3 regions of the Micromonospora sp. URMC 105 genome follow, and region 2 is predicted to be linked to each of the others. Evidence: predicted binding sites of a transcription regulator. Region 2 holds the regulator's gene; each other region holds the start of a gene.

Region 1 (10,234 bases), on a different contig from region 2:
CGACCGGCTGCACAAGCACATCTTCGAGCTGGCCAACGCGGTGCAGTTCACCAGCGGCCAGGCGTTCGTGATGGCCTTCCAGGCCGGTGGCGCGCACGCGCTGGACCGCGCGCTGGAGGCGATCGCCTACGCGTACGCCGAGATGACCCGGCACCCGGGGACGGCCGGCTGGGAGAAGGCGGCCGGCAAGGGCGACCCGCTGCGGATGACCAAGACGTTCCACGTGGTGCCCCGGGGCGTGGCCCTGGTGATCGGCTGCAACACGTTCCCCACCTGGAACTCCTACCCGGGGCTCTTCGCCTCGCTGGTCACCGGCAACCCGGTGGTCGTCAAGCCGCACCCGCGCGCGGTGCTGCCGCTGGCCATCACCGTGAAGTACGCCCGCGAGGTGCTGGCCGAGGCCGGCTTCGACCCCAACCTGGTGCTGCTCGCCGCCGAGGGGCCGGGGGAGAAGCTCGCCTCCACCCTGGCGCTGCACCCCGCCGTGAAGATCGTCGACTTCACCGGTTCCACGGAGTACGGCGACTGGCTGGAGGCGAACGCCCGGCAGGCGGCCGTCTACACCGAGAAGGCCGGCCTGAACACGGTGGTCGTCGACTCCACGGACGACTTCGCCGGCATGTGCCGCAACCTGGGCTTCACGCTGACCCTGTACAGCGGCCAGATGTGCACCACCTCGCAGAACATCCTCATCCCCTCCGGCGGCATCGAGACCGACCAGGGGCACAAGAGCTTCGACGAGGTGGCCGCCGGGATCGCCGGCGCGGTCGGCAAGCTCACCGCCGACCCGGCGCGCGGGGTCGAGCTGACCGGCGCCATCGTCAACGACGGGGTGCTGGAGCGGCTCGACGAGGTGACCAAGGTCGGCGAGCCGGTGCTGGAGTCCCGTACCGTCGAGCACCCGGCGCTGCCCGACGCGGTGGTGCGGACGCCGGCCATCGTGAAGCTGGCCGCCGACGACACCGCGACCTACGGCCGTGAGTGGTTCGGGCCGATCTCCTTCGTCATCGCCACCGACTCCACCGCGCACAGCCTGGAGATCATGCGCGCGACGGTGGGGGAGAAGGGCGCGCTGACCGCCGCCGTCTACTCCACCGACGAGACGGTCCTGGACGCCGCCGAGGCCGCCGCGGTCGACGTGGGCGTGCACCTGTCCTGCAACCTGACCGGCGGGGTCTTCGTGAACCAGTCGGCCGCCTTCTCGGACTTCCACGGCAGCGGCGCCAACCCGGCCGCCAACGCCGCGCTGACCGACGGGGCGTACGTGGCGAACCGGTTCCGCATCGTGCAGAGCCGTCGGCACGTCTGAGTTCTTCAGCCGGGTGTGCCGCCCCGCCCGATTCCCGGACGGGTCAGGCGGGGCGGCGCATCTGGAGTTCGCGCAGGGCGGGCACGGTGGGGTGCGGCACGCGTACCCCGGTGTCGGTGAAGCCCAGCCGCCGGTAGGCGCGGTAGGCACGGTGGTTGCCGACCACCACCTCCAGCATCAGCTCGGGGCGACCGCAGGCGCGCGACCAGGCAGCGACCCCCTCGATCAGGTCGGCGAGCAGCCCGCTGCCCCGCCAGGCCGGGGTGACGTAGACGGCGTAGACGACGGTGAGGCCGGGTTCGTCCGGGGCGGCGGTGCCGCCGGCGTGGCCGACCAGCCGGCCACCGGGATCGGCGACGAACTGGGCGGTGTGGTCGCCCCGGGAGACGTACGCGATCCGGGCGGCGTAGTCGGCGTGCGGGCGGGCGGCGGCCTGGGCGACGGTCTCCAGGAACGCCAGCGGCGCGTCCGCGAGCATCTCCAGCCGCAGGGCCCGCATCCGGGCGGCGTCCTCGGGGCGTACCCGGCGGACGGTGGCGCGCGGCCGGGCCGGAGCAGGTGTCATGTCCGCATGCATACCGCAGCGACCACCGCCGATGGGTGGGGCGGTCGCCGGGGCGCCGGAATATGCCCGATTTAGGGTCGTGCGCCGCCGTCACGCCTCGTGTAGCGTGCGATTTCGGTCACCGATTCAACGGCGTTCACCGATCGCCGAAGCGGTGGTCCTCCGGTGCCGGTCCGCCGGCCTCCGGGGTCGTGGAACGCCGCGCAGAGTGAGGAAGTGCACCGTGGCACAGGGCACCGTGAAGTGGTTCAACGCCGAGAAGGGCTACGGCTTCATCGCCGTCGACGGCGGCCAGGACGTCTTCGTCCACTTCTCCGCCATCGAGATGGACGGCTACAAGGCGCTGGACGACGGGCAGCGGGTGGAGTTCGAGATCGCCCAGGGCCAGAAGGGCCCCCAGGCCGAGCGGGTCCGCGTCATCGCCTGAGCCGACGCCCGGTCCGGCCGGGGCCGCCGCCCGAGGGCGGGGCAGCGGTGTGGGCGGGTGCCAGGGAAGATCATGAGCCGTTCCAGCCGTCGCTGAGGAGCCGCCCATGTCCGACCAGTCCCCGTCGGTTCCGCCCGAGTCCCGTCCTGAGGGCTCGCCCGAGCCCGGTCCCGGGGGTCCGACCGCACCGGGCCAGCCGGCCGCACCGAGCCAGCCGGCCGCACCGAGCCAGCCGGCCGCACCGGGCCAGCCCGGCGCGCCCTCGCCGGGGGATCCGGCCGCCGCTCAACCCCCGGGCTGGGTCTTCCCGCCCACCGGTGGGTGGCCGCCCGGCGCCGGCCCGTACGCCGGCTTCCCGCCCTACCCCGGGTACCCGCCGCCGTACGGATGGCCCGCCCAGGGCGGATGGGACCCGGCCGACCCGCTGGTGAACCCGCCGGGTGCCGGCATCGGCGGCTGGTTCGCCCGGTGCGGCGGGGCGCTGCGCCGCGGCTGGCGCACGCTGGTGCCGATCATGCTGCTCACCCAGGCCCTCCCCGCCGCCGTCCTCTCGATCGCCACCCTCGGGCTGGGTCCGGAGGAGGAGCCGCTGCCGGCCGACGGCTCGCTGCCGGCGGGTTTCCTGGGCGACTTCCTCACCTTCGGCGGCGTGACGCTGGTCGCCGCCCTGCTCCTGTACCTGGTGCAGGCGGTGGGCTGGGCGGCCGGCACGTGGGTGGTCACCCGTCAGGCGGCCGGTGAGCCGGCCGACCTGGGCGGCGCGCTGCGGTACGGCCTGCGCCGGTCCCCCGGGTTGTACGGCTGGACCCTGCTGATCGGCCTGCTGGTCACGCTCGGGTTCTGCTTCTGCGTGATACCCGGCGTCTACCTCGCCTTCGCGCTGGCCCTGGCCGGTCCGGTCTATCTTTTCGAGCGGCAGAACCCGATCGGGCGCTCCTTCCGCCTCTTCCGCAGCCGGCTCGGCATGGTGCCCGCCCGGGTCGCGCTGGTGGTGGCGGTGGTCGTCGCCGGCACGTTGTTCGGCGCGGTGCTGGAGTTAATCGGCACCGCGGCGCTGGGCACCGACCCGTTCGCCGCGCCGGGCACCGCGGTGGGTGCGGTCGTGGTGGTCGCGGTGACCGCCACGCTGGTCGTCCCGGTCTACCTGGTCCAGCTGGTCGGGCTGATCGTGACGTACGCGGAGCAGCGGGCCTACGAGGCCCCGGTGAACGCCGCGCGACTGGCGGCGGAACTCGGCTGACCGGCCCGGGCGTGCTTGCACTCGGCAGGGGAGAGTGCTAAACAAGTCATTGGCACTCGCGTATGGTGAGTGCCAATGGTCGGGACGGTAGGGCCACGGCCGCAGCGGCGTTCCAAGACGCTGTGCGGCACATGGCCGGTCGTCGCGGGCTATCCGGCCCGGCCGAAGGACGTCGTCGTCGCCAGGTGGCGACGTCCCAAGGTGCGTACACCAGGCGGCCCATCCGGGGCACAACACTCGGGTGGCCCGTGAGTGTCCAGGAGGACAACGCCGTATGGCCAAGATGATCGCGTTCGACGAAGAGGCGCGCCGCGGCCTCGAGCGGGGCATGAACCAGCTCGCCGACGCCGTGAAGGTGACGCTCGGCCCCAAGGGCCGCAACGTCGTGCTCGAGAAGAAGTGGGGTGCCCCCACCATCACCAACGATGGTGTGAGCATCGCCAAGGAGATCGAGCTCGAGGACCCCTACGAGAAGATCGGCGCCGAGCTGGTCAAGGAGGTCGCCAAGAAGACCGACGACGTCGCCGGTGACGGCACGACGACGGCGACCGTCCTGGCCCAGGCCCTGGTCCGCGAGGGCCTGCGCAACGTGGCCGCCGGCGCCAACCCGATGGCCCTGAAGCGGGGCATCGAGGCTGCCGTGGCCAGCGTCTCGGAGGAGCTGTCGAAGCTCGCCAAGGACGTCGAGACCAAGGAGCAGATCGCCTCCACCGCCTCCATCTCCGCCGGTGACAGCACCGTCGGCGAGATCATCGCCGAGGCGATGGACAAGGTCGGCAAGGAAGGCGTCATCACCGTCGAGGAGAGCAACACCTTCGGCCTGGAGCTCGAGCTCACCGAGGGTATGCGCTTCGACAAGGGCTACATCTCGGCCTACTTCATGACCGACCCGGAGCGTATGGAGGCCGTCTTCGACGACCCGTACATCCTGATCGTCAACAGCAAGATCTCGTCGGTGAAGGACCTGCTCCCGATCCTGGAGAAGGTCATGCAGGGCGGCAAGCCGCTGCTGATCATCGCCGAGGACCTGGAGGGCGAGGCCCTGGCCACCCTGGTGGTCAACAAGGTCCGGGGCACCTTCAAGTCGGTCGCCGTCAAGGCGCCGGGCTTCGGTGACCGCCGCAAGGCCATGCTGACCGACATCGCCATCCTCACCGGTGGCCAGGTCATCAGCGAGGAGGTCGGCCTCAAGCTCGACGCCGTCAGCGTCGACATGCTGGGCCGCGCCCGCAAGGTCGTGGTGACCAAGGACGAGACCACCATCGTCGACGGTGCCGGCGACGCCGAGCAGATCCAGGGCCGGGTCAACCAGATCCGGGCCGAGATCGACAAGAGCGACTCCGACTACGACCGTGAGAAGCTGCAGGAGCGCCTGGCCAAGCTGGCCGGCGGGGTTGCGGTGATCAAGGTCGGCGCGGCCACCGAGGTCGAGCTCAAGGAGCGCAAGCACCGCATCGAGGACGCCGTTCGCAACGCGAAGGCGGCCGTCGAGGAGGGCATCGTCCCGGGTGGTGGCGTCGCGCTGGTGCAGGCCGGCAAGACCGCCTTCGACAAGCTGGACCTGACCGGCGACGAGGCGACCGGTGCGCAGATCGTCCGGATCGCGCTGGACGCCCCGCTGCGGCAGATCGCCGTCAACGCCGGCCTCGAGGGCGGCGTCGTGGTGGAGAAGGTCCGTAACCTCGACGCGGGTCACGGCCTGAACGCCGCCAACGGCGAGTACGTCGACCTGCTGGCCGCGGGCATCATCGACCCGGCCAAGGTGACCCGCTCGGCGCTGCAGAACGCCTCGTCGATCGCGGCGCTCTTCCTCACCACCGAGGCCGTCGTGGCGGACAAGCCGGAGAAGACCCCGGCCGCCCCGGCTGGTCCGGGTGGCGGGGACATGGACTTCTGAGTCCAGCTCCACAACGCCGAAAGGGGCGGGCCGCGCGAGCGGTCCGCCCCTTTCCGTCTGCTCAGGGCAGGCTGCGCTGGTTACGCCGCTTCTGCGCCCGGTCGTACGGCGGTCGTACGGCGACGGGCTCGTCCACCACGGTCACCGGCTCGTCGGCCTCCGGCTCGTCCGCGCCGGTCATCTCGGCGAGCTGCTCGGCGTCGCCGAAGTCCCGCCGGTCGAACGGCACCTGGATGGGCGGGTCGCCGACCGGGGCCCAGGTGCGGGGCACCGCGTCGTCGGTCTGTTCGTCGTCCGTGGTCATCGGCCGCCTCCTCTACCGGAAACGGTAGGGGCCGCCGATCACCCATGTGGGCGAATGGCATTATCAGGATCTATATCCTATTTGCCGGATTGTCTATGTGTGCAGGTTCCCGGCCGGGCCCGTCAGAGCGTCCGGCGATACAGGAAGAAGACCCGCTCGATCCGCGCACCCGCGCTGCCCGAGTAGAACGGCACCGGCCCGACCCAGCCGATCTGCGCCGCACCGATCCCGGCCGCGTGCTGGTCGCGCAGGCAGCGGCGCAGCAGCACCCCGCCGATGCCCGAGCCCTCCGCCGCCGGCGCGGTGCCCATCGGCCCGAACCAGCTCGGCCGCGACGATCCCCAGGCCGCGAAGCCGAGGATCTCCCCGTCCCGCTCCGCGAGGTGGCAGCCCGCGCCGTCCCGGCCGACCGAACCGGCCAGCTCGCCGTCCCAGGCGCCGCCGAAGGTGGACCGGGCGAAGGCGGCCAGCGCCGGCAGGTCCGCCGGCTCCGCCCGGCGTACCGACACGCCCTGGGCAGCCAGCCGCGCCTCGGCCGGCTCCGTCGTGCGCAGCGCCGGCGACCCGTCGTACGACAGGTCGGCGGTCATGTTCCACGCCGTACGGTCCTGCCGGTAGCCGAGCGCCAGCGCCAGGCAGACCGCCGGGGTGTACCGCACGTCGACGCCCGGCCAGGCGTAGTAGGGCGGGTTGCCGGCCAGCAGCAGCTCGGTAGCGCCGAGACCGGCGAGGCGCCGCTCCGCCTCGGCGACCAGCGCCCGGCCGACACCCCGGCGACGCCGCTGCGGCGCCACCGCGAGCAGGTCGACGTGCCCGAGTCGCTCCTCCGCCGCCGAGAGCGACCCGATCAGCACCCCGATCAGCTCGTCCCCCGCGTACGCGCCGAGCGCCAGCACCGTCCGGTCCGCCGCCGCGCGGGGCCAGAGGGCGGTCACCACGGACTCCGCCTCGGCGGCGTCCTCGGGCAGGTCGAGCGCGCGGCCGCAGAGCGCGACGACGGCGGGGAGGCGGTCGGCGGGCAGGTCGGCGAGGGTGAACTCCATGGTGGCCGACCCTAGATCAACCACCACGGGTCGGCGCAAGGCCCCGTTCAGCTCCTCCGGGCCGCCTGCACCGCCGCGTACGCGTCGACGAGGCCGGCGCCGGTGATGTTCGCGTCCCCGCCGCAGGCGTCCCCGGGCGCCCGGGAGCGGTAACTGGCCTGCGCCGGCTTCGCCGTCTCCCGCAGGATGCGGCGGGTGCGCTCCAGGTCGCCGACGAGCGCCGGATTCGCCGACCACATCAGCGCCACCACGCCCGCCACCTGCGGCGTCGCCATCGAGGTGCCGTCCAGGGTGGCGTAGCCGCCGCCCGGCATGGCCGACAGCACGCCCGCGCCCGGGGCGACCACGTCCGGCTTGGCCGCGCCGCCCGGGGCCGGCCCGCGGCTGGAGAAGAGGGTCACCCGGCGGTTCCGGTCCACCGCGCCGACGGTCAGCACGTCCGGGTACGGCGCGGGCGGGTCGGCGATGGAGCCGCAGTACGGGCCGGTGTTGCCGGCCGCGGCCACCACGAGGATCCCGGCGGCGGCCAGGGCGTCGGCGGCCGGCCGCAGCACCCGGGTGTCGCAGCCCTCGACCGGCGGGCAGCCCCACGAGTTGGTCAGCACGTCCGGGGCCCGCTCCGGCCGGCCCTCGGTGAACGGGTCCCCGCCGGACGGGAACGGGGCCAGCATGAACTGAAGACAATCCAGGTAGTGCGCGGGGTTGCCGAGATTGCGGTCGAGGTTGACGCAGCCCACCCAGCGCGCGCCCGGGGCCACCCCGACGCCGTTGCGGCCCACCGCGCTGCCCACCGTGTGGGTGCCGTGCCCACCGGTGTCGTTCGGGACGCGGGTGTCGTCCCACGGGTCGTACCAGGAGTCGTCGCCACCCCGGAAGCCGTCGGCCAGGGCCGGGTGGCGGCCGTCGACGCCCGAGTCCGAGCTGCCGACCACCACCCCGGAACCGGTCACGCCCAGCTCCGACCAGACCCGGTCGGCGCCGAGCATCCGGATGTTCCAGTCCGGGCCGGCGGGGGCCGACGCGGTGCCGGAGGTGGTCGGGGCCGGGGCGGGCAGCGGACGTACCCGCTGGCTGACCAGCACGCGGGACACCTCGGGGCGGCCGGACAGCCAGGCCCGGACCGCCGGTCCGCCGTCGGTCTCGATCGCGTTGACCAGGTAGTAGGGGGTCGGGCTCAGGCCCAGCCGGGACAGGTCCCGGCGCAGACCGCCCTGGGTCCGCTCGGCGGTGGCGGTCAGCCGACGGTACACCTCGGCGGCCCGCGCGTCCCGCCCCGCCCGGCCCGGCGCGCCGGCCGGGACGCCGGAGAGGTCGGCCTGCTCGCGCAGCACCACCAGCAGCCGCTCACCGTGCAGCCCGGGCTGCCCCGGCACCACGTGGACCAGGGCGACCGCGGCCAGCAGCACCCCGGCGGCGGACGCGGCCACCCGCCGGCTCGGCGTGACCCCCCGGGGCCGGGCGAGCAGGACGCCGTACCCGACCGCGAGCAGGACCGCGACGGCCAGCCCGGCGACCGCCGCGGCGGCCACCCAGAACGGCACGTCGCGGCTGGTGGCGAGCAGGACTGAGACCTCCTCCGGGTCGGCGAAGGCGAGCGGGCCGAAGAGCGCGAGGCCGACCAGCCAGCCGACCGGCCCGGTGGCTCGGCTGCCGGTCCGGCGGCTCGCCGCGTACAGGGCGGCCAGCGTGAAGCCGACCGGCGGCACGCCGAGCAGCGCGGGCAGTTGGGCGCCGGAGTGCCCGGTACCGGCGGCCAGCAGCAGCAGGGTCACCCCGCCGGCCAGGCCGCCGGCCAGCACCAGCCGGGCGGGTCGGGGCGGCTCGCCGCCGCCGAAGGGGGACCAGAACCGCCCGTCGAGCAGCACCCCGGCCAGCGCGCCCAGCGCCGCCGCGGCCAGCGCGGCGAGCACGGTCTCCAGCGGCCCGCCGAGCGCCCCGAGCCAGGCCCAGGGGAGCAGCAGCGCCAGCCCGGCGGCCACCGCGAGCAGCGTCACCGGGTCCGGCCGACGGTCGCGTCGGCGGCCGGCGTGCCCGCCTGCCTCCGGCCGCGCACCGACCGCGTCCTCCGGTCCGTCCGGTCCGCCCGGTCGGTCGGTGCCCGGCAGGACGGCCCGGCCGCGCAGCCGGAGGGCGATCAGGGTCAGCACGGCGGCGGTGCCGGCCAGCGCGGCCAGGTACAGCTCGTGGTGTACCGGCGGGAGCGCCCGCAGCGCGCCGAGCGCGCCGAGCGCGAGCGCCCCGGCCAGCCAGGCCCGGCCGGTGGTCCGGAGCGCGGTGGACCGGGGGAGCAGCGCCAGCAGCAGAGCCGGCAGACCGACCAGCAGGACGGTGGCGAGGCAGGCCGCCGGCCAGACCCAGGGCCACCGATCCAGCCCGCTGACGAGCCGCACCTGGTCCACGGACCAACCGGCGACCTGGAGCAGCACGGTGATCGCCACCGTCCAGGCGCCCGCCAGCACGGCCGCCACCACCGCCCAGGGGCTGGCGGACCCGGCGGTCCCGTCGCTTCCGGTCGGAGGTGCCTCGGCCCGCATCCGGAAACAGTACGACGCCCGGCCCCCGCCCCGGCGTCCGTCCCGTCCCGCCGTGCCCGAATCCGTCGGCCCCGATCTTGCCGTCCCGCGGCGGGTGATCAATGCCTCTCCTGGCCACCGGCCGGGGGCGGGGCCTGCTGCCCGGGGCCCCGGGCGGTTACGGTGGACCTGTGCGCGACCCCAACGTGACTCGATCCGCCGCCGGTCAGCTCTCTCCGGAGCGCCGCGCCGCGGACCTGCGCCGCCTGAAGTCCGAGCAGTTCGACGTGCTGGTCATCGGCGGCGGCGTGACCGGGGCCGGCGCCGCGCTGGACGCCGCCTCCCGTGGGCTCAAGGTGGCCCTGGTCGAGGCCCGTGACTACGCCGCCGGCACCTCTAGCCGGTCGAGCAAGCTGATCCACGGCGGCCTGCGCTACCTGGAGCAGCTGGAGTTCCACCTGGTCCACGAGGCGCTCACCGAGCGCGGCCTGCTCGCCACCCGGCTCGCCCCGCACCTGGTCCGGCCAGTGCCGATCCTGGTGCCGCTGCCCGCCGGCCGGGGCCTGCGGGACCTGCCCGCCCGGGCGTTCCGCCGCTCCTACTACGGCGCGGGGGTGGCCGCGTACGACGCCTTCGCCGGGGTCTTCGGCGGCGGGCGGGGGATGCCGCTGCACCGGCACCTGAGCCGGGAGGGCGCCCGCCGGATCTTCCCCAGCCTGCGGGCCGACTCGCTGGCCGGTGCCATCCGCTACTACGACGGCCAGGTCGACGACGCCCGCCTGGTGGTGACCCTGGCGCGCACCGCGGCCAGCCTCGGCGCGACCGTGGTGAACAGTGCCCGGGCGGTCGGGCTGGTCCGGCAGGCCCGCGAGGTGACCGGGGTCCGGGTCCGCGACCTGGAGGCGGCCGCCGATTCCCCGGACGCCGAGTTCGAGG
Region 2 (10,234 bases):
GGATCCTCTTCCCGCTGGTGGCGCCGGGCCTGGTGGCGACCAGCATCTTCTCCTTCATCACCGCCTGGAACGAGCTGATCTTTGCGCTGACCTTCGTCAACGACCAGGACAGGTACACCCTGCCGGTGGCGATGACCTTCTTCTTCGGCCGGGACGACACCGCGTGGGGGTCGGTGATGGCCGCCTCGACGCTGTTCACCCTGCCGGTGATCGTGTTCTTCCTGCTGGTGCAGCGCCGGATGGTCTCCGGCCTGGTCGCCGGCGCCGTCAAGGGCTGAGTCAGGCGCAGCCGAGGGCCGCCGAGTGGCCCTCCGGCGGTGTCCGGGATCCTGCGCCCACGGCTAGGCTCTGCGCCATGACGGGCAGGGTGGCGGCGGTGAACCTCGGCGTGGTGACCGAGGCGGAATGGGCGGGCGACGCGAGCGGCCGCAGCGGCATCGACAAGCGGCCGGTCGACGGCCCGGTGCTGCTGCGCGCGGACGGTGTCGCCGGGGACTTCATCGGCGAACGGGCCCACCACGGCGGCCCCGACCAGGCGGTCTACGCCTACGCCGAGGAGGACGCCCAGTGGTGGGCCGAGGAACTGGGGCGGGGCATCCGGCCCGGCGGCTTCGGCGAGAACCTGACCACCTGGGCGGTGGACGTGACCGGGGCGGTGATCGGCGAGCAGTGGGCGATCGGCTCGGCCGTGCTCCAGGTGACCAAGCCGCGTACCCCCTGCACCACCTTCGCCGGCTTCTGGGGCGTACCGGATCTGATCAAGCGGTTCACGCTGCGGGCGGCGCCCGGGGCGTACCTGCGGGTGCTGCACGAGGGCGAGGTCGGCGCGGGCGACCCGGTCGAGGTGGTGGACCGGCCCGCGCACGGGGTCACCGTCGGCGAGGTGTTCCGGGCGATGAACCTCGAACCGGAGCTGCTGCCCCGGCTGCTCGACGCCGCGGAGCTGCCGGAGCCGATCCTGGAGAAGGTGCGCCGCCGGGTGGCGGGCAGCCGCCCCTGACCCGGCCGGTGGCCCGGGTCAGGCGTCGGCGAAGACCTCCGCCAGCACCTGACCCTCGGCGGGACGGCCGCCGGTGACCTTGGTCCAGGTGCCGTCCTCCGCGGTCCACTCCAGCCCGGCGAAGCGGACCCGCTTCACCCCGTGGTCGGGCGCGTGCGACACCAGCCAGTGCGCGTACCGCCAGCCGTCGCGGCGGTCGGCCGCGGGCACGGTCAGGCCGGTGAGCGCGGCCACCGCGCCGGTGTCCGGCAGTCCCCAGTCCAGGGTCAGGCCGCGGGTCAGGGCCGCCGCGGCGGCCTCGCCCCGCATCACCGGCGTCCGGCTCACCGTGCAGGCCACCGCGCCGGTCGCCTCGCCGAGCAGGGCCCGGGTGAGCACCTCCGACTCGTCCGCCCACTTCTGGTACGCCGTCGGGAAGGCCGACCGCTGCACCGCCTGGGCCGCGTCGGTGACCCGCATCTCCTCCCAGCCGCGCACCTTCTTCAGCGCGGCGTAGAACCGGTTCGCCGCGTACCGCTGGTCGCGGATCTGCTGCGGGGTGCCCCAGCCCTGGCTCGGGCGCTGCTGGAACAGCCCGATCGAGTCCCGGTCGCCGCCGGCGAGGTTGCGCAGGCCCGACTCCTGGTACGCGGTCGCCAGGGCGACCACCACCGCCCGCTCGGGCATCTGCCGCTGGATGCCGATCGCCGCGATGGTGGCCGCGTTCGCCATCTGGTCGGCGTCCAGCAGCACCGTGCCGTCGGCCTGGACGGTGCAGGTACGGCTGGCGACGGGGAGGCGGAGCTGGCCGCCGAGCTGACGGAAGACGACCCAGACCCCGAGTAGGGCGACGACCGCGAACACGACACCGACTGCCACAATTGCCCGAGTTCGCACCCGCACCTCCTGTTTCAGGGTCGTTCCCAGCGTACGTGCCCGAAAAGGCGAGCCGGGTCGGCCGACCGGTTCACCTTCCCGGAGCAAACCGGCGAACCGCCCCTTGGCGGTGCTACCGCGCCGGCTCTGCCGGACCACCGTCCGGAGCGGGCACCCATCGAGCCAATCGCTTCTCGCGGAAGGCGAGCACCCCCTCGCGGCCCTCCTCGGAGAGGAAGTAGCCGGTGGAGAGGGCGGCCAGCTCGGCGATCTCCGCGCGCAGGTCGGTGGCGGCCGGGCGGCGCAGCAGCCCCTTCGCCCCGGCCAGCGCCGCGGGCGCGCCCCGCACCAGCGAGGCGCAGTACCGCTCGACCGCCGCGTCCAGCCCGTCCGCCGGCACGGCCGCGGTCACCAGGCCGACCTCGGCGGCCCGCCGGCCGTCGAAGGTGTCCCCGGTCAGGTACAGCTCGGCCGCGGCGCGCGGGTGCAGCCGGGGCAGCACGGTGGCCGAGATGACCGCCGGGATCACCCCGATCCGGACCTCGGTGAAGGCGAACGTCGCCTCCTCGGCGCAGACCGCCAGGTCGGCCGCCGCGATCAGGCCCAGCCCGCCGGCCCGGGCCGGCCCGGCCACCTTCGCCAGCACCGGCTTCGGGCACTCCCAGACCGCCGCCAGCACGTCGCCGAGCATCCCGGCCGGAACCGTGCCGCTGGCGTACGCGGCGGCCGTCTCCTTCAGGTCCGCGCCGGAGCAGAAGACGGGACCGGTGTGGTCCAGCACGATCACCCGGACGGCGTCGTCGGCGACCGCCGCGGCGATCCCGGCCAGCAGCTCGGTCATCAGGGGCGTGGAGAGCGCGTTGCGGTTGTGCGGGCTGTCCAGGGTGAGGGTGGTCACCCCGCGGGCCGTGGCGACCCGCACCAGGCGGTCGGGAGAGGTCATGCCGGGCACACTAGTGGCCATGCCCGGCGTCCTTCCAGAAGGCGAGACCGTCCCCGTCGACGGGTCGCTGCCCGCCACCGCCCTGAGCGCGGTCGGCGCGCGCGGCTTCGGCGTGTACGTCCACGTGCCGTTCTGCGCCAGTCGCTGCGGTTACTGCGACTTCAACACCTACACCGCGGCCGAACTCGGCGGCGGCGCCGACCGGGAGTCGTACGCCGACACCGTGCTGGCCGAGCTGGCGCTGGCCGCCCGTGTCCTCGGTGACACCCCGCCGCCGCGGGTGGACACGGTGTTCGTCGGCGGTGGCACGCCGACCCTGCTCCCCGCCGACGACCTGGCCCGCATCCTGGAGGGCATCGACCGCACCTGGGGCCTGGCCGCCGGCGCCGAGGTGACCACCGAGGCCAACCCCGAGTCGGTCACGCCGGAGTCGCTGCGGACACTGCGGGCGGCCGGCTACACCCGGATCTCGCTGGGCATGCAGTCCGCCGCCCCGGGCGTGCTGGCGATCCTCGACCGCAAGCACAGCGCCGGCCGGGCCACCGCCGCCGCCGCGGAGGCGCGCGACGCCGGGTTCGACCACGTCAACCTGGACCTGATCTACGGCACGCCGGGGGAGAGCGCGGAGGACTTCGCCGCCTCCCTCGACCAGGTGGTCGCCGCCGGGGTGGACCACGTCAGCGCGTACGCCCTGATCGTGGAGGACGGCACCCGGCTGGCCGCCCGGATGCGGCGCGGCGAGCTGCCGTACCCGTCGGACGACGTGGCGGCGGACCGCTACCTGGCCGCGGAGGCCGCCCTCGGCGCGGCCGGTTTCTCCTGGTACGAGGTCTCCAACTGGGCCCGCTCCGAGGCGGCCCGGTGCCGGCACAACCTGCTCTACTGGACCGGCGCGGACTGGTGGGGCCTCGGCCCGGGGGCGCACAGCCACGTCGGCGGGGTGCGCTGGTGGAACGTCAAGCACCCCACCGCGTACGCGAAGCGGCTGGCCGCGGGGGAGTCGCCCGGTTTGGCCCGGGAGGTGCTGACCGCGGGCGAGGCGCACATGGAGGACGTGATGCTCCGGCTGCGGCTCGCCTCCGGCCTGCCGCTGGCGGCGCTCGACCCCGCGGGCCGGGTGGCGGCCGGGCGGGCGCTGGCCGACGGCCTGCTGGACCCGGCCGCGCACGCGGCGGGGCGGGCGGTGCTCACCCTGCGCGGGCGGCTGCTGGCCGACGCCGTGGTCCGCGACCTGCTGCCCTGACCCGGCGCGACCCGGCCGGCCCGGGTGGGCCGGCCGGGAGCGGTCACTTCTTGAAGGCGTAGCTCATCGGGTAGCGGTAGACGACACCCTCGGTGGCCTTCACGCCGCCGATGATGCCGAAGATGATCGGCACCAGGGCGGTCAGCATCGGGATGAAGAAGAGCACCCCGCAGGTCACGATGGCCAGCACGAAGCCGATCACGTTCGCGATCGCCCAGGTGGCCTGGAAGTTCAGCGCGGACGTGGCGTGCGCCTGCACGGTCGGGGACTGCTGACCCTTGGCGGAGAGCGCGATCAGCGGCGCCACCCAGCCGAGCAGGCTGCCGCCGACGATCACGCCGACCGGGCCGCCGAAGTGCGCGATCAGCGACCAGGTCTTGTCGTCGTTGGTGGCGTAGCCGCCGCCCGGGGCGCCGTAGCCGCCGGCGGGAGCGCCGTACGCGCCGGCGGTCGGATAGCCGACGCCCGGTGCGGAGTAGCCGCCCGGCGGCGGGTAGCCGCCCGGTTGGTCACCGGTGGGCGGCGGATAGCCACCGGGCGGGGGATAGCCGCCCGCCCCCGGTGCCCCGGACAGTGGTGCGGTGGGCGGCTCGTACGACGAGCCGGAGGGGGCGGTCGGGTCCGGGCGGTCGCCGGGGTCCCCCGCTCCGAAAGGGCGAGGCGGTTCAGTCATGCACGTCACGGTAGGGGCTGCCGGCAAGCTCCCACCAGAGCGACATCGCCTGCGATGTCCGAATGATCGGCCCGGGCGCGCTGTCCGGGTGGCGGGGCGCACCGGTGGTCCGTCGCTGATCATCGCGTCAGCGGGGCCGCCGACGTAGACTGGCACTCGCTACAGTCGAGTGCCAGTGCGCTCGCCCGGGGCGCCTCAGTCGCTCCGGGCCGACGTGCGTCAGGAGGTGGGGAGATGGGTCTCGACGACCGCAAGCTCGCCGTGCTGCGCGCGATCGTCGAGGACTACGTCGCCACGCAGGAGCCGGTCGGCAGCAAGGCCCTGGTCGAACGGCACCAGCTCGGGGTCTCCCCGGCGACGGTGCGCAACGACATGGCCGTGCTGGAGGAGGAGGGCTACATCCGGCAGCCGCACACCAGTGCCGGCCGGGTGCCCACCGACCGCGGCTACCGCCTCTTCGTCGACCGGCTGTCCCGGGTCAAGCCGCTGAGCCCGGCCGAGCGCCGGGCCATCGAGCGCTTCCTGGTCGGCGCCGTCGACCTGGACGACGTGGTGCACCGCACCGTCCGGCTGCTGGCCCAGCTCACCCGGCAGGTCGCCGTGGTGCAGTACCCGTCGCTCGCCCGCTCCTCGGTGCGCCACCTGGAGCTGGTGCCGATCTCCACCACCCGCCTGATGCTGGTGATGATCGCCGACACCGGCCGGGTCGAGCAGCGGCTGGTGGAGCTGCCCGCGCCGGTCCCCGCCGACCACGTCACCGACCTGCGCCGGCTGGTCAACGAGAAGCTGGTCGGCAGCCGGCTGTCGGAGACCCCGCCGCTGGTGCAGGCGCTGGTCGACGAGTCCGCGCCGCACCTGCGCGGGGCGATGACCACGCTCTCCTCGGTGCTGCTGGAGACGCTGGTGGAACGGCACGAGGAGCGCATCGCGCTGGCCGGCACCGCCAACCTGACCCGGGGCGGCCTGCTCGACTTCCAGGGCTCGCTGCGCCCGATCCTCGAAGCCCTCGAGGAGGAGGTCGTGCTGCTCAAGCTCATCGGCGAGACCGAGCCGAGCACCACCCGGGTGCTGATCGGCGACGAGAACGAGGTCGACAACCTGCGGGCCGCCTCGGTGGTCAGCACCGGGTACGGCCCGGGCGCGACCATCGTGGGTGGCCTGGGCGTGCTCGGGCCCACCCGGATGGACTACCCCGGCACCATCGCCACGGTGAGGGCCGTGGCACGCTACGTGGGCGAGCTGCTGGCCCAGAACTGACCCAAGGCAGGGGCCGGCGGCCGGCTCCGGCCGACGACCGGCGCAACGCGAGACGAACATGAGGACACCGAACGCAGTGGCCAGGGACTACTACGGCATTCTCGGCGTGAGCCGGGAAGCCTCCGACGACGAGATCAAGCGCGCCTACCGCAAGCTGGCGCGGCAGTTCCACCCGGACGTCAATCCGGACCCGGAGGCACAGGAGAAGTTCAAGGACATCAACGCCGCGTACGAGGTCCTCTCGGACGACCGGAAACGGCAGATCGTCGACCTCGGTGGCGACCCGCTCGCCCCCGGTGGCGGCGGCGCCGGCGGGCCGGGTGGTCCGGGCGGCACCGGTCCGTTCGTCGGCTTCCAGGACATCATGGACGCGTTCTTCGGCGGCGCGGCGGGCGGTGCCCGGGGGCCGCGACCCCGCACCCGGCCGGGCGCCGACGCGATCCTCCGGCTGGAGCTGGACCTGCACGAGACCGCGTTCGGGGTCGAGGCGCCGATCACGGTCGACACCGCCGTGCTCTGCACCACCTGCTCCGGCGCCGGCACCGCCGCCGGCACCCACCTGGCCACCTGCGAGGCGTGCGGTGGCCGGGGCGAGGTGCAGTCGGTGCAGCGCACCTTCCTCGGCCAGGTGGTCTCCGCCCGCCCGTGCACCGTCTGCCAGGGCTACGGCACCACCATCCCGCACCCCTGCCCCACCTGCGCCGGTGACGGCCGGGTCCGCACCCGCCGCTCGCTGACCGTCAAGATCCCCGCCGGGGTCGAGGACGGCATGCGGATTCGGCTGGCCCAGCAGGGCGAGGTGGGCCCGGGTGGCGGCACCGCCGGCGACCTCTACGTGGAGATCCACGAGCGGCCGCACGACGTGTACTCCCGCAAGGGCGACGACCTGCACTGCCGGGTCACCGTCCCGATGACCGCCGCCGCGCTCGGCACCCGGCTGACCATCAAGACGCTGGACAGCGAGGAGACGGTCGACGTCAAGGCCGGCACCCAGCCGGGCAGCACGCTGCGGCTGCGCGCGCGGGGCGTACCGCACCTGCGCGGCACCGGCCGGGGTGACCTCTACGTCCACCTCGACGTGCGTACCCCGACGAAGCTCGACGCCGACCAGGAGAAGATGCTGCGCGACTTCGCCAAGACCCGGGGCGAGGAGGTCGCCGAGCTGACCAAGCAGGGCGGCTTCTTCTCCCGGATGCGCGACGCGTTCAACGGGCACGCCTGACGTGTCCGCGCCGCTGTTCCTGGTCGAGGCGCTGCCCACCGGCGACACGATGACGCTGGACGGCCCGGAGGGCCACCACGCGGCCACCGTGCAGCGGCTGCGCGTCGGCGAGGAACTGCTGCTCGCCGACGGGCGGGGCGGCACGGCGACCGCGGTGGTCGCCGCCGTCGGCCGGGGCACCCTCGACGTGACGGTCACCTCCCGCGGGTACGCCGACGCGGCCGTGCCCCGGGTCGTGGTGGTGCAGGGCATCGCCAAGGGCGACCGGGGCGAGCTGGCCGTGCAGGCGATGACCGAGGTCGGGGTCGACGAGATCGTGCCGTGGGCGGCGTCCCGCTCGGTGACCCAGTGGCGCGGCGACCGGGGCGTACGGGCCCGGGACAAGTGGGTCGCCACCGCCCGGGAGGCGGCCAAGCAGGCCCGCCGCCCCTGGCTGCCGGTGGTGGCCGGCGCCCCGGACGAGTCCACCGCCACCGTGGCCCGGCGGATCGCCGGGGCGGCTGCCGCCTTCGTGCTGCACGAGGAGGCCGACGATCGGCTGACCACCGCCGAGCTGCCCGACACCGGCGAGGTCGTGCTGGTGGTCGGCCCGGAGGGCGGCATCGCCCCGGCCGAGCTGACCGCCTTCGCCGACGCCGGTGCCCGCCCGGTCCGGCTCGGCCCGTCGGTGCTGCGCACCTCCACGGCCGGCGTGGCCGCGCTGAGCGTGCTGGCGACCCGCCTCGGCCGCTGGTAGCCGGGGCGGTCAGGGGCGGGGGAAGACCGGGACCGGCTCCTCCTCCTGCCGCAGGTCCAGCCCGGCCGAGCCGATGATCAGCGGGTCGGGCGTGCCGACCACCTCCGGGTCCTTGCCCGCGTAGTCGAAGCGGTGCAGCACGTGCCGCATCGCGGCCAGCCGGGCGCGCTTCTTGTCGTTGCTCTTCACCACCGTCCACGGCGCGTCGGCGGTGTCGGTCCAGAAGAACATCGCCTCCTTGGCCTCGGTGTACTCGTCCCACCGGTCCAGCGAGGCGAGGTCCATCGACGAGAGCTTCCACTGCCGTACCGGGTCGACCTGCCGGACCACGAACCGGGTGCGCTGCTCGTTGCGGGAGACCGAGAACCAGAACTTGACCAGCCGGATGCCGGAGCGGACCAGCATCCGTTCCAGCTCGGGGGCCTGCCGCAGGAACTCCAGGTACTCCTTGCGGCTGCAGAAGCCCATCACCCGCTCCACCCCGGCCCGGTTGTACCAGGACCGGTCGAAGAGCACGATCTCGCCGGCCGCCGGCAGGTGCGCCAGCCAGCGCTGGAAGTACCACTGGGTGGCCTCCCGCTCGTCGGGCTTGGTCAGGGCGACCACCTGCGCGCCGCGCGGGTTGAGGTGTTCCATGAAGCGCTTGATGGTGCCGCCCTTGCCGGCCGCGTCCCGGCCCTCGAAGAGGATCACCAGCCGCTCGCCGGACTCCTTCACCCAGTCCTGGAGCTTGAGCAGCTCGATCTGGAGCAGTCGCTTGTGGTGGTCGTACTCCTCGCGGGACATCCGCTCGTCGTACGGGTAGTCCTCACGCCAGGTCTCCACCGGGCTGCCGTCCGGGCGCAGCAGCACCGGATCGTCGTCGTGCCCGGCGTCCACCCGGTAGTCGGCGGAGAGGTCCAGCAACGCGGTGTCGGCCATGCCGCAGACCATTACCCCGCCGCGCGGTGGGCAAGCCGTCCGGCGGGTGACGGTCCGGTGACATCCGGCCCGCGTCAGGTACGCAGGTAGGACGCGCCGTTGAGGTCGACGATGGTGCCGGAGGCCCACTGCGCCTCCGGGCTGGCCAGCCAGTGCACGGCGGCGGCGATCTCCTCGGGGCGGGCCACCCGGCCGAACGGGCTCTGCGCCCGGATCGCGTCACCCCGCTCGCCGGTCAGGTGCCCGGCGGTCATGTCGGTCTCCACGAATCCCGGCGCGACCGTGGCGACCGCGATGCCGTACGGCGCGAGCGCGACGGCGAGCGACTGCCCCAGCGCGTTCAGCCCGGCCTTGCTGGCGCCGTAGGCGGGCTGCTCCGGCTCGCCCCGGAACGCGCCCCGCGAGGAGACGTTCACCACCCGGCCACCGCGCTCGCGCATGTGCTGGGCGGCGCACCAGGTGACGTTGGCGGCCCCGGTCAGGTTGGTCTCCAGCACCGACCGCCACTGCCGCTGCCACTGCTCGTACGAGGCGCCGAAGACCGGGTGCGGGGCGTCCCGCTCGCCGTACACGCCGGCGTTGTTGACCAGCACGTCGAGCCCGCCGAGCCGGGCGGCGGCCTCGTCCACCATCGCCCGTACCGCCGCCGGGTCGGTGAGGTCCGCGCGGAGGACCACGTGGCCGTCGCCGGGGAGTTCGGCGCGGACCGCCTCGGCCGGCCCGGCCGAGTCGCGGTGGTGGATCGCCACCCGGGCCCCGCCCGCCGCGAACGCCCGCGCCACCGCCCGGCCGATGCCGCGCGAGGCCCCCGTCACCAGTACCGCCCGTCCAGTCACGCCGGACATCATGCCCGAGCCGCGCGGCACGCCTTACCATGCCCCGATGGGATCCGACTGCCTGTTCTGCCGCATCGTCGCCGGGGAGATCCCGGCCACCATCGTCCGGGAGACCGACACCACCCTCGCCTTCCGCGACATCGGCCCGAAGGCGCCGGTGCACGTGCTGATCATTCCGAAGGAGCACTACGCCGACGTGGCGATGCTCGGCCAGGGCGACCCGGCGCTCGCCGGTGAGCTGCTCGCCACGGCGGCGGCGGTGGCGGAGGACGAGGGGCTGCTCGGTGACGGCTTCCGGCTGATGTTCAACACCGGCACCTACGGCGGCCAGGAGGTCTTCCACGTGCACGCGCACCTGCTCGGCGGCGCGCCTCTCGGCCCGATGCTGGCCCGGGACGTCGCGTGACCGCTGCGCCCGACCGGCTGGCCCGGATGGTGCGCCAGGTGCAGGCGCAGGCCCGGGTGCCGGCCATCGCGGCGGCCCTGCACCGCGCCGACCGGCCGCTGTGGACCTGCGAGGTCGGCGGCACCGGCACCGACGCCGGCCT
Region 3 (10,234 bases), on a different contig from region 2:
CCCCGGACGTAACCGGTGGCCCGCTCGGCGGCCGCCCGGTCGGCCAGCGTCGCGCGTTTGCCGCCGACGGCCGCGGCGAGCGCCTTGAGGTCCAGTTCGCCGGTGACCGGGACGACGGCCACCGTCAGCGCCCCGTCCACCTCGGTGACCAGCGACTTGAACACCCGCTCGGGCGGCACCCCGAGCGCCTCGGCGACCAGGGCGCCGTAGTTCGGCGCGTCGGGGGAGACCTCGTACGGGTGGGTGCTGTGCCGGATCTTCCGCTTCGTCAGCAGCGCCGTTGCCGGAGTGCCCTGTCCCGCCATGCCGGTCACGCTAACCCGGCGGACGGCGTCAGTTCGCCACGGGCCGGCAGAGGAGCACCGTCGGCGCCGCCGCGACCCGGGTGAGCACCAGGCTCGCCGCCGCGTCGCCGGCCAGCCTCAGGTCGCGGCGCAGCTTCTCCGGCTCCAGCGCCGAGCCGCGCTTGAGGATCTCGACCCGGCCCACCCGGCGCTCCCGCAGCAGCGCGCGCAGCCGCTTGAGGGAGAACGGCAGCACGTCGGTGACCTCCAGGCAGCGGGCGAACGGGGTGGCGGCCGGGGTGTCCGCGTACAGGTAGGCGATGCTCGGGTCGGCGATCGTGGCGCCGAGCGCGTCGGCCAGTTCGGCGACCAGATGCGCGCGGACCACCGCCGGGTCCGGGTCGTACAGGAAGCGGCGGGTCGGGCCGACCGCCGCCTCCGCCGCGCCCGATCCGGTGAGCCGGTGCGCGACGTCGCCGCGCAGCACGGTGGCCCGGCGGGGCACCTCGGCCAGCCGCCCGCACCAGAGCGCCGCCTCGACCAGGTCGCCGTCCGCGCTCACCCACTCCGCCTCGGCCCCGGCCGGGATCAGCGCGTGGTCGATGCCGGGGGCCACCTTCACCACCGTGTACGGCACCCGCTCGGCCAGACTGGTGACGAAGTCCCAGGGCGGGGAGTAGGAGTTCGGGTCGAAGATCCGCCGGCCGGTGCCCGCCCGGCGTCGTGCCGGGTCGCAGAACACCCCGTCGACCCGGGTCACGTCGAACGCCGTCGCGTCGCCGCACTCCACCGTGAACTGCCCGGCCAGCCCGGCCGCCTCGGCGTTCGCGGCGGCCATCGCGGCGGTCACCGGGTCGGCCTCGACCCCGTACACCCGGATGCCGGCCCGGGCGGCGGCCAGTGCGTCGGCGCCGAGGCCGCACCCGAGGTCGGCGAGGGTGCGCACACCGGCGGCGCGCAGCCGCGCGGCCCGCCGGTCCGCGACCGGCCGGCGGGTGGCCTGCTCCAGCCCGGCCCGGGTGAATAGCATGCCCGCGGCCTCCGGCCCGAACTTGCCGACCGCCCGGCGGCGCAGCTCGGCCTGGGTCAGCGCGGCGGCGGCCAACCCGGCCGGCACCCCGGCGGAGCGCAGCGCGGCGGCCGAGGCCAGCGGGTCGCCGCCGGCCAGCTCGGCCGCCGCCGCGAGCGCGGCCGACCCCTCGGGGGTACGCAGCGCGGCGAGCTGGTCGATGTCCACGCGCCCATTCTCCCGACCCGACCAGCGCCCACCCCTGCGCCCCCGGCTCACCGGCCAGCTCGGTCGCCCGGCTTTGCGGCGTGTCGGGGTGTCCCGGCGCCGGCATGCCCCGACACGCCGCAAACGGAGTTGACCATGGCCGTTCGGCGGCGACGCGCTGGCACTCTCCTTGACGGAGTGCTAGCCGAGGAATAACCTGCGATTAGCACTCTCACCCTGAGGGTGCCAGCTCCCGGGCCATCCGGCGCGGGCGCTGAACGCCAGGCGGACCGGCACCCGCGACGACGGCCCCGCCCGGTGGCATGTGGCAGATTGACGCTGGTCGGCCCCGGTCGACCGGCAACGAAACCAGTACCCCAGGAGGGTATGCCCGTGACTACCGCGACCAAGGTTGCGATCAAGCCGCTCGAGGACCGCATCGTGGTCCAGGCGAACGAGGCCGAGACCACCACCGCCTCGGGCATCGTGATCCCCGACACCGCCAAGGAGAAGCCGCAGGAGGGCACCGTCCTCGCTGTCGGCCCGGGCCGGATCGACGACAAGGGCAACCGCGTGCCGCTCGACGTCAAGGTCGGCGACACCGTTCTCTACTCGAAGTACGGCGGCACCGAGGTCAAGTACGCCGGCGAGGAGTACCTGGTGCTCTCCGCCCGCGACGTCCTCGCGGTCATCGAGAAGTAAGCAACCGATCAGTGTCGCTGCCCCGGTCCGGCTCGCCGGGCCGGGGCAGCGGCGCTTCGAAGGGACATTCATGGCGAAGATCCTGAGCTTCTCGGACGACGCCCGGCACCTGCTCGAGCACGGTGTCAACGCCCTCGCGGACGCGGTCAAGGTCACCCTCGGCCCGCGCGGGCGCAACGTCGTCCTGGACAAGAAATTCGGTGCGCCCACGATCACCAACGATGGCGTGACCATCGCCAAGGAGATCGAGCTCACCAACCCGTACGAGAACCTCGGCGCGCAGCTGGTCAAGGAGGTGGCGACCAAGACCAACGACGTCGCCGGCGACGGGACCACCACCGCGACCGTGCTGGCCCAGGCCATGGTCCGTGAGGGCCTGCGCAACGTGACCGCCGGGGCCAACCCGTCCGGTCTCAAGCGGGGCATCGACGCGGCGGCCGCCAAGGTCTCCGAGGCGCTGCTCGACCGGGCCGTCGAGGTCTCCAGCAAGGAGTCGGTCGCGCACGTCGCGACGATCTCCGCGCAGGACGCCACCATCGGCGAGCTGATCGCCGAGGCGATGGAGAAGGTCGGCCGCGACGGTGTGATCACCGTCGAGGAGGGCTCCGCGCTCACCACCGAGCTCGAGGTGACCGAGGGCCTGCAGTTCGACAAGGGCTTCATCTCCCCGAACTTCGTCACCGACGCGGAGTCGCAGGAGTCGGTCCTGGAGGACCCGTACATCCTCATCACCACGCAGAAGATCTCGGCGATCGAGGAGCTGCTGCCGCTGCTGGAGAAGGTCCTCCAGAACAACAAGCCGCTGCTGATCATCGCGGAGGACGTCGAGGGCCAGGCGCTGTCGACCCTGGTGGTCAACTCGATCCGCAAGACCCTCAAGGTCTGCGCGGTGAAGGCCCCCGGCTTCGGCGACCGCCGCAAGGCGATGCTCCAGGACATGGCGATCCTGACCGGCGCCGAGCTGGTCGCCCCGGAGCTGGGCTACAAGCTCGACCAGGTCGGCCTGGAGGTGCTCGGCACCGCCCGGCGCGTCGTGGTCGACAAGGAGAACACCACCGTCGTCGACGGTGGCGGGCAGTCCTCCGAGGTCGCCGACCGGGTCGCGCAGATCCGCAAGGAGATCGAGGCCTCGGACTCCGAGTGGGACCGGGAGAAGCTGGCCGAGCGGCTGGCGAAGCTCTCCGGTGGCATCGCGGTCATCAAGGTGGGCGCGGCGACCGAGGTCGAGATGAAGGAGCGCAAGCACCGCATCGAGGACGCCATCGCCGCGACCAAGGCCGCCGTCGAGGAGGGCACGGTGCCCGGTGGTGGCGCCGCGCTGGCGCAGATCCTGCCGGTGCTCGCCGACGACCTGGGCCTCACCGGCGACGAGAAGACCGGTGTGTCGATCGTCCGCAAGGCGCTGGTCGAGCCGCTGCGCTGGATCGCCCAGAACGCCGGCCACGACGGCTACGTCGTGGTGCAGAAGGTCGCCGGCAAGGAGTGGGGCAACGGCCTCGACGCCGCCACCGGCGAGTACGTCGACCTGGTGAAGTCCGGCATCATCGACCCGGTGAAGGTGACCCGCAACGCGGTCACCAACGCCGCGTCGATCGCCGGCCTGCTGCTCACCACCGAGAGCCTCGTGGTGGAGAAGCCGGAGAAGGCCGAGCCGGCCGCCGCCGGTGGGCACGGCCACGGCCACGGTCACGGCCACCAGCACGGCCCGGGTTTCTGACCCACGGCGTACGCCGAATCAGGGCGCACCGTCTCCCCGACGGTGCGCCCTGACGCGTCCCAGGGGGCGGATTACGGAACGCTGACACGGTTGGCGGTCGGCCGGGTCGACCGACAACACTGGGCCGATGAGCAGCACGCCCCGCGGCCTCGCCGCGCTCGCCGGGATCACGGCCGCCGCCGTGGCCATCGGTGCCGCCGAGCCGGTCGCGGTCCTCACCGGCTCCCGGTCCGCCCCGCTGATCGCGGTCGGTGGGCTGGTCGTGGACGTCGCACCCGAGCCGTTGACGCAGTTCGCGATCGACCTGTTCGGCACGTACGACAAGATCGCCCTGCTGGTCGGGACGGCGCTGCTGCTCGCGGCGTTCGCCGCGTTGCTCGGGCTGTGGTCGGTCCGCCGGCTCTGGATCGGCCTGACCGGCATCGCGGCCTTCGCCGCCCTCGGCGTGGCCGCCGCCCTGACCCGGGCCGGCGCGGACGCCGCCGACGCGCTGCCCTCGCTGGTCGGCGCGGGGCTGGGCGGGCTGGTGCTCTGGGCCTTCCTGGCCGGCCCGTTGCAGGTCGATCCGTGGCCCTGGACCCCGCCGACGCCCCTGCCCGGCCAACAGCACGCCGGTCCTACGCCGGCCGGCCCGGAGACCGTCGACGCTGCGCCACACGGCGCGGAGACCGCCGGCCCTGCCTCGGTCGGCACTGCCGGCCATTCGCCGGCCGAACCGCACGACGGCAGTTCCGGGTCGGTCGGCGCGGGCGCGGTGGGTGGCGGCTCGGCTGGGGTGACTGGTCCGCCGGCCGGGTGGGAGCCGTTGGAGAGCAGCGACCCGGAGTCGCGGCGCCGGTTCCTGGGCGGGGTGGGTGCGCTGGCCGGTGCGGCGGCGGTGGCCGGGCTGGGCGGGCACTGGCTCGCCGGCCGCCGTGGCGTGTCCGCGGCCCGCAAGGCCGTCACGCTGCCCGCCCCGTCGGCGGCGGCGCCTGCGGTACCGGCCGGCGCCGATCTGCCGCTGGCGCAGCTCGCCTCCTACGTCACCCCGACCAGCGGGTTCTACCGGATCGACACCGCGCTGGTGGTGCCGCAGGTGGATCCGGAGACGTGGCGGCTGCGCATCCACGGGCGGGTGCGCAACCCGATCGAGCTGAGCTACGCCGACCTGCTCGCCCGGCCGCTGGTGGAGCGGTACGTGACCCTGGCCTGCGTCTCCAACGAGGTGGGCGGGGACCTGATCGGCAACGCCCGCTGGCTCGGCGTACCCATCCGGGAGCTGCTCGACGAGGCGGACCCGGAGGAGGGTGCGGACCAGGTGGTGGGCCGCTCGGTCGACGGCTGGACCTGCGGCACCCCGACGGCGGTGCTGCGCGACGGGCGGGACGCGCTGCTGGCGGTCGGGATGAACGGCGAGCCGCTGCCGGTGGAGCACGGCTTCCCGGTCCGGATGGTGGTGCCGGGCCTGTACGGCTACGTCTCGGCCTGCAAGTGGGTGACCGAGCTGGAGCTGACCAGCTTCGCCGACTTCGACGCGTACTGGGTGCCGCGGGGCTGGTCGGCGCAGGGGCCGGTGAAGACGCAGTCCCGCATCGACACGCCCCGCCCGCGTAACCGGCTCACCGCCGGCCCGGTGATGGTGGCCGGGGTGGCCTGGGCCCAGCGCCGGGGGATCAGCCGGGTGGAGGTACGCGTCGACGGCGGCCCGTGGCGGGAGGCGACGCTCGCCCCGACGGTGTCGGTGGACACCTGGGTGCAGTGGTCCTGGCGCTGGGACGCCACCCCGGGCGAGCACACCCTCCAGGTGCGGGCGACCGACGCCACGGGCGAGACGCAGACCGGGCTGGCGCAGCCGGTGGAGCCGGACGGCGCGACCGGCTGGCACACGGTGCGGGTCACCGTCCGCTGACCCGGGCGGTCACCCCAGGTGGTCCCGTACCCGTACCCCGGCTTGCGGTGGGTCGGGGTGTCCCACGGCGGCGACACCCCGACCCACCGCAAATGGGGCGCGACGACCCTGGCGGCCGACCCCGGACAGGGCGGCGCGACCCGGCCCGGGACGGGCCGACGCCGCGCTCCGGCGGGAGCGCGGCGTCGGTCGGGGTCTTTGAGCCGGGGTCAGGCGATCTTGCGCTGGTCCGGCACGGCGGACTTGTGGGGGCGGCCCAGGCGGGCCTCCAGCCGGGCGATGTCCACCCGGGTCTGCCGGCGGTCGGCCAGGTCCTCCCAGCCGAGCGCCAGCAGGCGCAGCCGCTCGGACTCGCTGAAGCCGCCCCAGACGCCGTACGGCTCCCGGACGGACAGCGCGTGCGCGGCGCACTCGGCCCGGACCGGGCAGGCCCGGCAGACGGCCTTGGCGCCGGACTCACGGCGCAGCCGGGACGAGCCGCGCTCGCCGTCCGGGTGGAAGAACTGTGCGCTGTCCCGCCCTCGGCAGGCACCGAGCCGCTGCCAGTCCCACAGGTCGACGATGGGTCCGGGCAGTCTACGTACGTTCGACATCAGCACCCCTCCTCCCGCGCGGCACCGCGGAGGTCTCGTTCGCATCCGGCGTCCGGGCGGCGGTCCGCGCAGGCGCACCGTTTCCGGCCTGGCGTCTCGGTACCCGACCTTTCCCCGACTCACACTTCTGTGATCGAAAAGCTCGGACAACAAGCGGCATATGCCCTAGATGTCGGAAAAGTTAGGAGGATTGCGGGGAACCCCCACCCCGGCCCAGCCCGCCATGGTCTGCTCTCTGCGGAGAGGAGACCACCGTGCGTACCGTTCTCGTCTGCGTCCGGACACCACTCGCCGCGCAGCAGTTGACCTCGGCGGCGGCCCGGCTCGGCCTGGCCGCGGTCGTGCGCACCGCCGTCTCCGATCCCGAGGTGATGCTGCGGCTCGCCGAGCGCCCGGTCGACGTCGTGCTCGCCGACACCGCCCTCACCCGGCCCGACAGCGCCGGCTTCGTCCGGCGGGTGCTGGCCCGCGCGCCGCAGGCGGCCGTGCTGCTGCTCGGCGCCGAGGAGTCCGAGGCCGCCGCGGCGACGATCAACGCCGGCGCCCGGGGGTTGATCCAGGGCACCGACCACGATCTGACCAGCGCGGTGGCCAAGGCACTGCTGCTGCTCTCCGCTCCCGGCCGGGCGTCCCGGCACCGGGTCAGCGACCCGGCCCGGGACACCGCCGCGGTCGGCGCGCCGCCCCGGCCCTCGCCCGGGCGTACCCCGGGCACGTCGGGCCCGGCCTGGTCCGCCGGACCGGCCGAGGGGCCGCCCGGCGGGCCCCCGTCGGTGGTGCCGGTGCAGCGCGGCGACGACGAGGCCGAGGCGGACGCCGCCGAGCCGGAGGCACCCGCGCAGCCGGGGCGGCGCGGTGCGCCCGGCGCCCGGGGCGGGCGCAGCGCGGTCGGGCTGACCGAGCGGGAACTGCAGGTGCTGCTCGGGATGGCCGAGGGGAAGAGCAACGCCGAGATCGGGCGGGAGCTGTTCGTCTCGGAGGACACCGTCAAGACGCACGCCCGCCGGCTGTTCCGCAAGCTCGGCGCCCGGGACCGCGCGCACGCGGTGGCCGCCGGCTTCCGCGCCGGCCTGGTCGCCTGAGCCGGCTGCCGCTCCCGGCCGGGCTCAGTCCTCGGAGGGGGACTCCTCCTCGGCGGCCTCGGTCAGGGTGTCGTGCACCCCGTCGGCGTAGCCGCGCGCGTAGTCCCAGGTGACGTAGTGGTCCGGGTCGGGGTCGTAGGCGGGCTCGTGCACCCGGGGGCGGCCGGAGCTGAGCAGGTGGCGCAGGTTGCCCCGGAGCAGGTCCCAGTCGAAGTAGTGCGGCTCCCGGCAGTCCTCGCACTCGATCACCAGCCCGCGCACCCCGATCGGCGCCAGCAGGGCCTGGTAGATCTCCAGGTCGGCCAGGTCCTCCAGGACGTCCTGGCGCTCGACCTCGGTCAGCGGGTCGAGCGGGTCGTCCTCACGCGGATCGTGCAGGCCAGCAGCCGGATCGGCCGGGTCGCCGTTGAACGGGTCGATGGGCTCGTCGTGCACCCCCTCACCGTAGTCCCAACGCCCGCCGGACGCGTCCCCCCGGGGAGGCCCTGTGGCGCCGCCGACCCGCGGCGGCACCGCCGGGGGCGGCCCAGCTCAATGGGTACGATGAAACGACGCGTCGTCACTCAGGCGTGCGCCGGTGCCCGCGCGCGCCACCTCGCTGAAGCCCGTCCGAGCAGCTCAGGAGAGCAATCGTGGAGAATTCGCCCAGCACTGATCTTCCCGGCGGCGCCGGCGGCGGCGAGCCGGGTGGTCACCTGCCGGAGCTGCCGGCCGGCTCGGCGCGGGTCGTGCCGCTCGGCCTGACCTTCGACGACGTGCTGCTCCAGCCGGGCGAGTCGGACGTGGTGCCCAGCCGGGTCAATACCCGCACCCGGCTCACCCGCAACGTCGAGCTGACCGTGCCGCTGCTCTCCAGCGCGATGGACACGGTCACCGAGGCGCGGATGGCGATCGCGATGGCCCGTCAGGGCGGCATCGGCGTGCTGCACCGCAACCTCTCCCTGGAGGACCAGGCGCTCCAGGTCGACCTGGTGAAGCGCTCCGAGTCCGGCATGATCACCAACCCGGTCACGGCCAGCCCCGACGACACCCTCCGCGAGGTCGACGAGCTCTGCGGCCGTTACCGCATCTCCGGCGTGCCGGTGGTCGACGGCGACGGGCAGCTGGTCGGCATCGTCACCAACCGGGACATGCGGTTCGTCTCCGCCCCCCAGACCCCGGTCCACGAGATCATGACCCGCACCCCGCTGGTCACCGCGCCGGTCGGGGTGAGCAAGGACGAGGCCCTCGACCTGCTCCGCCGGCACAAGGTGGAGAAGCTGCCGATTGTCGACGGGTCCGGCCGGCTGCGCGGGCTGATCACGGTCAAGGACTTCACCAAGAGCGAGCAGTACCCGAACGCCACCAAGGACGACGCCGGCCGGCTCCGGGTCGCGGCGGCCGTCGGCGTGGGCGACGACGCGTACAAGCGGGCCCGCGCGCTGGTGGACGCCGGCGTCGACGTGATCATCGTGGACACCGCGCACGGCCACCAGCGGGCCGTGCTGGACATGGTGCGCCAGCTCAAGAAGGACGTCGCGATCGACATCGTCGGCGGCAACGTCGCCACGTACGCCGGGGCGAAGGCGCTGGTCGACGCGGGCGCCGACGGCGTCAAGGTGGGTGTCGGCCCGGGCGCGATCTGCACCACCCGGATCGTCGCCGGGGTGGGCGTACCGCAGATCACCGCGATCATGGAGGCCGCGCGGCCCGCGGGCGTACCGGTGATCGGCGACGGCGGCATCCAGTACTCCGGCGACATCGCCAAGGCACTGGTCGCCGGTGCCGACACGGTGATGCTCGGCAGCCTGCTGGCCGGTTGCGAGGAGAGCCCGGGCGAGCTGATCTTCATCAACGGCAAGCAGTACAAGGCGTACCGGGGGATGGGCTCGCTCGGCGCGATGCAGTCCCGCGGCCAGGGCAAGTCCTACTCCAAGGACCGCTACTTCCAGCAGGACGTGCTCGCCGAGGACAAGCTCGTCCCCGAGGGCGTCGAGGGCCAGGTGCCCTACCGGGGGCCGCTCTCCGCGGTCGCCCACCAGCTCATCGGTGGGCTGCGCGCCGCGATGGGGTACGTCGGCGCGGAGAGCATCCCCGAGCTGCACCGCCGCGGTCAGCTCATCCGGATCACGGCGGCCGGGCTCAAGGAGAGCCACCCGCACGACATCCAGATGACCGTCGAGGCGCCCAACTACCACTCCCGCTGACCAACACCCCCAACCACCTGGAGTCCCCCATGCGTGACGTGGTCGAGATCGGGCTGGGCAAGACCGCGCAGCGCGGCTACCACCTGGACGACATCGCCATCGTGCCGAGCCGCCGCACCCGGGACGTCGACGACGTCTCGACCGGCTGGCAGCTCGACGCGTACCAGTTCGGCATCCCCTGCGTCGGGCACCCGTCGGACGCCACGATGAGCCCCGCCACCGCCGTGCGGCTCGGCCAGCTCGGCGGGCTCGGCGTGCTCAACGTCGAGGGCCTGTGGACCCGGTACGAGAACCCGGCCAAGGTCCTGGAGGAGCTGGCCGGTCTCGGCGAGGACGCCCGGGCGACCAAGCGGCTCCAGGAGGTCTACGCCGAGCCGATCCGCCCCGACCTGATCGCCGAGCGGGTGCGCGAGCTGCGCGCCGGCGGCGGCACCGTGGCCGTCCGGGTCTCCCCGCAGCACACCCTGGCGCTGGCCCCGGTGATCCTCGACGCCGGCGTCGACATCCTGGTCATCCAGGGCACCATCGTCTCGGCCGAGCACGTCTCGACCACCGACGAGCCGCTG

Evidence for each region. The regulator HrcA, encoded in region 2, represses chaperone genes, less so after heat shock. The targets are predictions, from matches to a motif close to GGTTNGCACNCTCNNNNNGAGNGTGCNAACC.
Region 1: groL (chaperonin GroEL) is a predicted target of HrcA. The motif match lies at 3,589-3,619, and genes of this name have one in related genera.
Region 3: groES (co-chaperone GroES) is a predicted target of HrcA. The motif match lies at 1,722-1,752, and genes of this name have one in related genera.

The regions. Positions count from the first base shown of each region.
Region 1 is NZ_JBPQTL010000118.1:3,445-13,678, reverse strand. It holds gene paaN (phenylacetic acid degradation protein PaaN) at 1-1,309, shown strand, start outside; gene ACSNN7_RS25930 (N-acetyltransferase family protein) at 1,353-1,874, opposite strand; gene ACSNN7_RS25925 (cold-shock protein) at 2,098-2,301, shown strand; gene ACSNN7_RS25920 (hypothetical protein) at 2,408-3,541, shown strand; gene groL (chaperonin GroEL) at 3,816-5,438, shown strand; gene ACSNN7_RS25910 (hypothetical protein) at 5,500-5,742, opposite strand; gene ACSNN7_RS25905 (GNAT family N-acetyltransferase) at 5,865-6,785, opposite strand; gene ACSNN7_RS25900 (S8 family serine peptidase) at 6,833-9,319, opposite strand; gene ACSNN7_RS25895 (glycerol-3-phosphate dehydrogenase/oxidase) at 9,490-10,234, shown strand, end outside.
Region 2 is NZ_JBPQTL010000086.1:7,616-17,849, forward strand. It holds gene ACSNN7_RS22685 (carbohydrate ABC transporter permease) at 1-278, shown strand, start outside; gene ACSNN7_RS22690 (MOSC domain-containing protein) at 356-1,000, shown strand; gene ACSNN7_RS22695 (hypothetical protein) at 1,019-1,882, opposite strand; gene ACSNN7_RS22700 (enoyl-CoA hydratase-related protein) at 1,989-2,798, opposite strand; gene hemW (radical SAM family heme chaperone HemW) at 2,818-4,041, shown strand; gene ACSNN7_RS22710 (DUF4870 domain-containing protein) at 4,085-4,714, opposite strand; gene hrcA (heat-inducible transcriptional repressor HrcA) at 4,949-5,971, shown strand; gene dnaJ (molecular chaperone DnaJ) at 6,048-7,193, shown strand; gene ACSNN7_RS22725 (16S rRNA (uracil(1498)-N(3))-methyltransferase) at 7,195-7,929, shown strand; gene ppk2 (polyphosphate kinase 2) at 7,939-8,850, opposite strand; gene ACSNN7_RS22735 (SDR family NAD(P)-dependent oxidoreductase) at 8,925-9,686, opposite strand; gene ACSNN7_RS22740 (histidine triad nucleotide-binding protein) at 9,733-10,092, shown strand; gene ACSNN7_RS22745 (serine hydrolase domain-containing protein) at 10,089-10,234, shown strand, end outside.
Region 3 is NZ_JBPQTL010000051.1:9,565-19,798, reverse strand. It holds gene ybaK (Cys-tRNA(Pro) deacylase) at 1-305, opposite strand, end outside; gene ACSNN7_RS17615 (THUMP-like domain-containing protein) at 334-1,521, opposite strand; gene groES (co-chaperone GroES) at 1,888-2,202, shown strand; gene groL (chaperonin GroEL) at 2,273-3,919, shown strand; gene ACSNN7_RS17600 (molybdopterin-dependent oxidoreductase) at 4,203-5,807, shown strand; gene ACSNN7_RS17595 (WhiB family transcriptional regulator) at 6,017-6,400, opposite strand; gene ACSNN7_RS17590 (response regulator transcription factor) at 6,655-7,482, shown strand; gene ACSNN7_RS17585 (DUF5319 domain-containing protein) at 7,507-7,917, opposite strand; gene guaB (IMP dehydrogenase) at 8,115-9,668, shown strand; gene ACSNN7_RS17575 (GuaB3 family IMP dehydrogenase-related protein) at 9,698-10,234, shown strand, end outside.